Regions from separate parts of the Corallococcus silvisoli genome, predicted to be linked through region 1. Evidence: riboswitches for the same ligand, from Rfam matches in the RefSeq annotation. Region 1 holds a riboswitch; the other holds the start of a gene.
What was found. Region 1 has a riboswitch for cobalamin ahead of GTY96_RS35585 (acyl-CoA thioesterase). Riboswitches for the same ligand answer to the same signal wherever they lie in the genome.
Positions count from the first base shown of each region.

Region 2: linked by a shared signal. The riboswitch ahead of GTY96_RS26550 (TonB-dependent receptor plug domain-containing protein) and the one ahead of GTY96_RS35585 (acyl-CoA thioesterase) in region 1 are both predicted to bind cobalamin.

Region 1 covers NZ_JAAAPJ010000028.1:67,548-71,752, reverse strand. The annotation lists gene GTY96_RS35590 (aminotransferase family protein) at 1-459, opposite strand, end outside; cobalamin riboswitch at 890-1,106, opposite strand; gene GTY96_RS35585 (acyl-CoA thioesterase) at 1,142-1,558, opposite strand; cobalamin riboswitch at 1,733-1,945, opposite strand; gene GTY96_RS35580 (hypothetical protein) at 2,040-2,849, shown strand; gene GTY96_RS35575 (type VI immunity family protein) at 2,846-3,763, shown strand; gene GTY96_RS35570 (TIGR04013 family B12-binding domain/radical SAM domain-containing protein) at 3,825-4,205, shown strand, end outside.
Region 2 covers NZ_JAAAPJ010000014.1:116,101-120,305, forward strand. The annotation lists gene GTY96_RS26545 (MXAN_6577-like cysteine-rich protein) at 1-217, opposite strand, end outside; gene GTY96_RS26550 (TonB-dependent receptor plug domain-containing protein) at 198-2,219, opposite strand; cobalamin riboswitch at 2,280-2,518, opposite strand; gene GTY96_RS26555 (hypothetical protein) at 2,785-3,027, shown strand; gene GTY96_RS26560 (ComEA family DNA-binding protein) at 3,063-3,377, shown strand; gene GTY96_RS26565 (MarR family winged helix-turn-helix transcriptional regulator) at 3,653-4,201, shown strand.

The sequences.
Region 1 (4,205 bases):
CGGCCGTCCGGACATGGACAGCGCGTAGAGCGTGTTGCCGTGGTAGCCGGGCACGCGCGTGATGACGCGCGAGCGCTGGGGCTGTCCGCGCTCCACCCAGAGCTGCCGGGCGAACTTCACCGCCGCCTCGATGGCCTCCGAACCGGAGCCCAGGAAGGCCGCGCGCTTGAGTCCCTGGGGCGCGTGTTCGCACAGCCGGGTGGCCAGGGCCTCCGTCACCTCGGTGGTGAAGTGGGTGCCGTTGACGTACGCGACCTGGAGGAGCTGCTCATGGACGCGGTCCGCGACCTCGCGGTTGCCATGGCCCACGCTGGCCACCAGCGCGCCCGCGGAGCCGTCCAGGTAGCGGCGGCCCTGCGCGCCGTACAGGTAGATGCCCTGGCCGTGGGTCACGACGGGGAACTCGCGCGACAGGTTGCGCAGGAGCACGTTCCCGTCCGGGTAGCGGATGGCGTTCAAAGACAGACGTCTCCCCAGGCGGCGCGCGTGGAGGGCGCGCTCGCGGTGGATGAAAGGAATTGAGAGGAGGAATGCGCGAAGAGGCGTCAGGCGCGCCGCGCCCGGGGCCTCCCGTGCCGTGTCTGGCTTCCGCGTCCTGTCACTGCTTCGCGCTGTCTTCGCCGCACTCCACGCATCGCTCGTCCTAACGGGCGACCCGCGTCGCCCGGCCAGTGACCCACGAAGGAGGAGGCGAGGTGTCCCGGTGCGACGCCGCGCACCCGGGCCATGGACGGGCCCGAAGACACCGACCCCCACCCCCGCGGGTGGCTGGAGACACGAAGGGAGAAGGGGAGTGTGCCGAGGCGAAAATCCCTGTGAAGACAGGGGCTTGCGCTCGGACCTTCCCGCCCTCCCTCGGGGCTCCAGGTCGAACCGTCCGTGGATGTCTCCCACGGGCCGGATGCGGGCAGGTCTTCGGGCTTGTGAGCGCGTCCGGCGTGAGGCGGGCCGGGGTTCCTACTGGCCGTCACTTCCCGGGGCCCACACGGGCTCCAGTGTCATGGACGGCGGTCGTTCTCACCTACCGCTGCGGGGCAGCCCCGGATTCGGACCGGGTTCCCTTTTCAGCCTGGGTAAACCCAGGCACCAGCATGGCGTCGTCTATACGCCCGGCTTGTTTCAGGTGTCAAGGCAATGTCTGTCATGTCTGGTTCTCCGGCGCGAGCGGCGGCACCGCGGTGGGACGCCGCTCCGCGTCGAGCGCGACCAGGATGAAGCGCCCGCGCGTGCACAGCAGGCGCGCGCCGGACAGCAGGTCCTCCGAGTAGAGCTCCACGTCCACGGTGAGGGAGGTGCGGCCGGTGGCGACGACGCGGCCCACCAGCTCCACCAGCTGGCCCTGGCGCACGGGGGTGTGGAAGTCCACGCGTTCGCTGGACGCGGTGACGACGGTGCGTCGCGCGTAGCGGCTGGCGGTGATGAACGCGGACATGTCCATCAGCCGCAGCGCCTGTCCGCCGAAGAGCGTGCCGTAGTGGTTGGTCTGGTCGGGGAAGACCATGTCGACCATGCGGGTCTCGGTGGCGGACGGAGGGAGGGAAGAAGAAGGGGACGTCATGGCAAGGACTCCTGGCGTGCGGTGCCGCCAGCGCCGAGCGCCGTCGGATCCGGGACACACGGCTCCCGGGCCCGGGACGCGGGCGGTGGCGGACGCACGGGACCGCGAGGGATGACCGGACCTTCCCGCGAGGGGCCGGGGTACCGCCCTGTCGGAGACGATCCTCCGCAGGGGCCGAAGGCAGGTTTTCGGACTCGTGGGCGTGCTTCCGGAGCGCTCCCCACCTGATGGGGATGCCTCCGTGGCGTCTACTGGCCGTCGCTTCCCAGTCCGACTCCGGACCAGTGCGTGTGACAGCGTTCGTTCCCACTCACCGCTGCGGGGCAGCTCCGGATTCGCACCGGATTCCCTTGCTAAACCTCGCGGACTCCCGCGAGGCACCGTCGGCGGGAGGCACGCTAGCCGCGCGGTTCACATCCGCCAAGTGTCCACGAGTGCGTTGGGTTGAAGGCGCTCGCGCTTTCGTGCGAGGAGGCACGACGTGACTCCTCTCCGAAGGATGTGGTGGCTGTGCTACCTCCTGTGGACCGCGTGCGCGGGGCCGGAGGTGAGGGCGCCCCGGAGCTATTCACAGGCGTCGATGGACTCCGCGACGGCCGGATGTCTGCGAAGCCCGGCGTGCGCGTCGCAGGTGGGTGAGGACGCGGTGCTGCCGTGGCTGTCGCGGGCGGCCGCGCGGGCCGGCCAGGCCGCCGCGATGATGCGCCTGTGGGAAGCGGCGGAGGTGGCGCGCGTGGAGCGGGCGCTGGTGGAGTGCGCGAAGCAGGCGAACTTCGAAGTGAACGAGCGGATGCTGGGGCCGGGGAAGCGGACCTCGCCGGAGGTGTGCCGGGAGAAGGTGGTGGACGCGAATGGGCGACAGGTGACGCGGGCGATGCAACTGGGAGAGGCCAAGCACGCGGCGGCACTGGAGTGCGTGCAGCGGGCCCTGGGTGACACGGACGCGGGGCGGTTCAGCCTGGAGCCGCGCTACCTGCGGGACGCGAAGACAGGGCGGATACGGTGGTTGGACCCGGAGGAGGTGGCGCGGTGGCTCGCGGCCGGGCAGTTCCACCTGCTGGTGGGGAGCATCGCGCCCGATGTGGTGCTGCACGCGCTCGGGAACCCCCTGAAGGTCCAGGCCCTCTACGACTTCAAGTTCCCGTGCCCGGCGACCAACGATGCCAGATGGGACACCTATCCGCCGGCAAGCCCCTTCGCCGACAGGCCGCAGAATGCTGTGTACCAGGACCTCTTGGCGAGCGAACGGGCCCCTCTCCTGGTATCCCCCAACATGGGAATCACCCAATGAACGAGCAGGTGCCGACAGTTCGTGAATCGATGGAGATTGAAGGGACGACCGTGGTCCTCATGAGGGAGGGGATCAGCATCGCCTTCTATCTGCGCGCGCCTCACGAAGAGATCGCTCCTGCCCTCTGGCGTGCGCAGGAGCGCTACCGGCGGGCCGTCGAACCGCGACGGCTGCGCTGGTTCTGGGATTGCTACACCGGAGACTGGCCGGAGCTGGATGCGGAGGGAGAGGCGGAGCTCCAGAAGCGGATCCTGAGCCCCTCTTGCTTCGTTGAGGCAAACGAGCTGTCGCACTCCGCGACGGGAGTCGCATTCAGGTATCACGGGAGAGGAAGTGACTCGGCCAGCTTCCACGAGGCCTATCCGGAGAGCACTTGCACGCTGGAGTTCCGGCTGCCCACCGAGTTCCTGGCCGAGCGCGGGCCGGAGTGGATCCGTGCGCTGGCCATCGACCTGGGCCGTGCGCTGCCCTGGGACTCAGGGCATGCGGGCCTGTCGCTCGAAGTGCATGCCTGGACCCGGACCCTCACGCCGCTGCTGCGCGAAACCACCCGGCGCCATCCGGGCTTCGACCTGAACCAGTTGGACCAGCTCGCGCTGCACCTGGGCACGAAGGTCCGCGCCCCCGCATGGCTCACCTTCCTGGGCCCGCCCGTGTTGCAGGAGCTGGGCGGCGCGGAGGGACTGCGCTCCCGGCTGCACGCTCCCGCGACCCAGGTCCAGTCACTCTCCCCGGACCGGGCCGTCGTCTCGTTGGGCCCCGCGCCCGAAGCAGGGGATCTGGACGCGGGTGACACACTGCCCGCGTACCGCGAGCTCGCCCGCGTGCTGGAGCCCTGGCTCTACGCACACCGGGGCTCCTGGGGGGACCTCACCGAAGCCGAGGTCCGCCAGTGGGAGCGCCGCTTCCTCTGACCGCGCACCGGCCGAGCGTGCCCCGTCGCACGCGGGCCCTGTGGCATCATCCCGGGCCGCCATGTCGCTGACGCCTCGCAAGGTCTCGCTCGTCCTGAGCTACCAGTACCCGGGCAAGTACGCCTTCACCGTGCTCGCCGGCGCCGTGGAGGCCGACCCCGCGCTCTCCGACGTGTCGCTGCACTTCCCGCGCAGCCGCGAGGCCCTGCTGGACACCGTGCGCGAGCGCGCGGACGCGGGCGACACCGTCGTCGCCGCGTGGTCCTTCTACTCCGCCAGCTTCGGCCCCTCCGTGGAGGAGCTGCACTGGGTGCGCGAACGGCTGGAGGGCCGCGACGTGCTCTGCATCGCGGGCGGCGTGCACGCCACCGCGGAGACGCTTCAGACGCTCCAGGCCGGCTTCGACCTCGTCGCCGTGGGCGAGGGCGAACACACCCTGCGC
Region 2 (4,205 bases), on a different contig from region 1:
CCGACTGGCATCCACACACGCCCGCCTGACACACCTCCCCTGTCCCGCAGGTGACGCCACACGCGCCGCAGTTCGCGGAGTCGCCCTGGAGGTCCGCGCACTCGGCGCCACAGACGCTCAGGCCGGACGTGCACAGCACCTTCTCCTCCGGACAGCCGGTGAGGACCAGGGCCAGCAACACGAGCGCGAGCCGCGCATCAAGGAGGGGACGCGACATGGGAGTCCTTGGGGGCAGAGGGTTCGAGCGCCACGGCGAACGTCACGTAGGCGGCCCGGCCCGGCAGCGGCATGCCGGTGTAATCCGCGGTCCGGGCATCGAGCAGGTTCTTCACGTCGAACGACACCGTGAGGTCCGGGCGGCGCAGGAAGGTGCTGGAGGCGCCCACGCTCACCCAGGTGCGTGCAGGCAGCGACAGCCGGGCCTCCCCCACGCGGTTGATCAACTGCGCGGACTGGACCAGCACCTCCGTGCGGCCGTTGAGCCAGTCCGGGCCCACGCGCAGCCGGCCCACCCACTTGTGGCGCGGGCGATACGGCAGCTCCTTGCCGAAATAGCGCGGGTCGCCGTAGCGGTTCTGTGTGCGGGTCCACGCGTAGCTCGTGGTGGCGACCAGCCACGTGCGCGGCCGGGCCTCCGCTTCCACCTCCGCGCCCCACACGCGCGCGGCGGCGAAGTTGTAGGGCTTCGCGAGCATCGGCGGATACAGCTCATAGGCGATGAGGTTTTCGTAGACCGCCGCGAAGCCTCCCGCGGTGACGCTCCAGGTGCCGTCGTGCCACAGGCCCGCGGCGTCGACGGACAGGGCGCGCTCGGGCTTCAGCTCCGGGTTGGGCAACAGCAGTCCCTGGCGGATGTAGAGCTCCAGGAACGAGGGCGCGCGGTGGGACTGGCCCGCGTTGGCGCGCACGCCGAAGCCGTGGCCCAGGTCCACGCTCGCGCCCAGCTTGGGAGACAGCAGCGAGTAGTGCCCCACGCGCTCCACGCGCAGCGACGGAACCAGCTTCATGCGTTCAGAGAACAGGGACAGCTCGTCCATGGCCATGACGCTCGCGCGCCACCACGACGCCGCCTGGGCACCCGTCGCCTGCGTGACGGCCTCCGACGAGGCGGCGAGCGTCACGGCGAGCGCGTTGCGCCCCACCACCGCGCGACCCTCCACCTCCGCGCCGCCCACGGTGTAGTGCTGCGCGCCGGCATCGAGCCCCATCGCGCCGCCGGTGACATCCAGCCAGTCGCGCCGGAAGAAGCCGCGAGCGCTGCCCTCCTCTGTGTCTCCGAAGGGGCGGCTCCAACGCGCGCCCAGCGACAGGCGCGTCTGGTCCTGGCGGCGGGACTCGGTCGGGTTCTGCACCGTGCCGGCGATCGCGCGGTCCTCCAGCGACAGCTCCGCCAGCGCGTCCACGCGTCCGCCGCTGTCCAGGCTCCGCTGGTACTTCAGCAGCGCGCCGCCGCCGCGGGCATCGTTGCGCGTGCGCACCTCCTGCGTGAGCGGGTTGTCATCCAGCGCGGGCAACTCGTCGACGCGGTAGCTGAAGTCCCCCTGCGAGCGGCCCCCGTGCAGCAGCACCAGCGCCTGCCCGTCGAGCAACGCGCCTGACGCGGCGACATGTCCCATCACGGTGTCGAAGCTGCCGTAGGTGACCTCGCCGCTGGACAGCAGCCGTGACGCGGGCGCGCGCGTGACGAGGTTGACCGCGCCGCCCAGGCCCCCCGCGCCATAGCGGGCCCCGGCCGCGCCGCGGAGGATCTCCATCCGCTCCAACAGCGCGACGGGGATGAGCGACAGGTCCGCGACGCCCCCCGCGCCGTTGAGCGGAATCCCATCCAGGAACACCAGCACGCCATTGGACGACGCGCCGCGCACGACCAGGCTCTTGCCCTGGCCGTAGCCCCCGGCGTCCTGCACGACGAGGCTCGCCGAGCCCCCCAGCAGCTCGGCGGTGTCGCGCGCCTCGCCCGCGCGCTCACGGGCGTCGATGACGGTGATGGCCCCCGTGGGGTCGCGCCGTCGCACGGAGTCGGGAGGCGCGTCGGGCACCACCCTCCCGATGACGTCCACCGTGGGGAGGATGAACTCGGGGAGGGGCGCCTCCGCCTCGGAAGCAGCGGACCCGGGGGGCGTGGCTTCGGACGCAGCGGGCTCCTGCCCGGCCTGAGCGGGTCCCTGGAAGCCGAGCCCCAGGACCCACGCGGCCCGGGCGAGAAGCGAGCGCCACATGCTCCGCCTTCCGCTCTCTTCCTCGAAGAGAGAAGGCCTCACGGCGGGTCCTCCTTGAGGACACGGCCGCACCCCCGGGCAGGTCTCCTGGCTCACGGACTCCAGACGTGGGCGCACACCGCGCCCTTCTGGAAGGAACCCTCCACCTTCCCTCCGCGTCCTGACGCGGAAGTGGTGACAGCCGAGGCTTCCAGCCCTGGACCTCAGGGCGACCCGTTCACAGTGGCGGGACCGCGCCGGACTCGCACCGGCTTCCCTCTTGAAAGCCCGGCATGGGCACCCAAGGGCCCGGCCCTTCTAGGAGGTCACCTGTAGCCCGTCAAGGCGCGGCCCGTGCGCGTCCCGACCCGCCACGTCTCTCACCTGACAAGACCCACGCTGGAGCATCCGCGCCCATCCCTCCGCGTGGACGCCTCGTGCACCGCCGCACGGTGCGAGGGCCACGTCCCCGAGCAAGGCGCCGCTGGCATGCGGACTGCTCATGCCCGGACGCGACCTCAGGCGGTCGAGCCAGCGAGGTGCCCGGGCCGTGGTGGCGCGGGAGTCTGAAGGGGGAAGCGTGTCGATGCTGATGGCGGGGAAGCGGTTGGCGGTGTTCTCCATCCGCGAGGGCAAGGGCGGGAGCATCTGGGTGCGCGCTGGCAGCGCGTTCGTCAACAAGGACGGTTCGCTCAACGTGCTGCTGGACGTGCTGCCGCTGGACGGGAAGCTGCACGTACGCGAGGCGGCGGAGAAGCGCGACACGGCGGCGGGCGGGCGCTTCGCGGGCGAGCCGGCGCTGGAGGCGGGCGTGGGGGGCCACTCGTGAAGTGGGCCTGGGCGTGGGTGTTGGGCTGCGTGCTGATGGGGTCGGGGCGCTCGGACGCCGCCAGCTCCCGCACGCAATACGTGGGGGTGGTGAACCTGAACGAAGCCTCGGCGGCGGAGCTGGACCTGCTGCCGGGCGTGGGTGAGAAGGCGGCGCAGCGCATCCTCGAGCACCGCAAGAAGCGGCCCTTCGGTCGCGTCGAGGAGCTGGTCCGGGTCAAGGGCTTCGGCAAGAAGAAGTTCCTCAAGCTGCGCGCGCACCTGGCGCTCAGCGGCCCCACGACGCTCAAGCAGGAGAAGGTCCCCGCCCCCCAGCCGCCGGGAAGGGAGGGAAACGTCACGAACCCATGACAAACACAACCATCGGTTGAGTCAGGCTCGTGAGGGCCGCTGCCTCCGGGCTCCGGCATGCCCGGGGTGGCGGCCCTCGTTCCCTCTGAAGCCTCTCCCCTGGACGCCCCGATGCGTCATGACGCCAGTCCCGGCTCCAGGCGGGCAGCCCCGTCCTGCGCCGTTCATCCCATCCTGATTTTGCTGGAACGGCCGGGCCGACGCGCTAGGACACACCAAACAGGTTGGACCACCGTAGAAAGACAGGGAGGCCGTAGGTGAGGGAGGATGCGCCCATGAAGGACACTCAAGCCCCGGAGTCGATGGCAGGCCCGGACGGCAGCAAGTCCCGGGGACCGCAACTGGGTGAAGTGCTGGAGTTCATGCGCCTGCTCTGGGCCGTGGACCACGGCCTGCAATCCACGTCGAAGCGGATGGAGTCCACGCTGGGGCTCACCGGCCCTCAGCGCCTGGTCATCCGTCTGGTCGGACGCTTCCCGGGTATCACCGCCGGCACGCTCGCGAACATCCTGCATGTGCACCCCAGCACGCTCACCGGCGTGCTCAAGCGCCTGGAGAAGCGCGGCCTGCTGGAGCGCAAGTCGGATCCGCTGGACGGCCGCAAGGCGCTCTTCGCGCTCACCGACGCCGGCCGCTCGCTGGACATCCCGTCCGAGGGCACCGTCGAGTCCGCCGTGCAGCGCGTGCTCGCTCGCATGCCCCGCGACCGCATCGTCTTCACCCAGGAGGTGCTCACCGCGCTCGCCGAGGAGCTGGGCGGGCTCTCCGCGCCCCACGAGGACACCCCCGCGGAGACGCCGTCCAAGCCCACCGCCGAAGGCTGAGCGT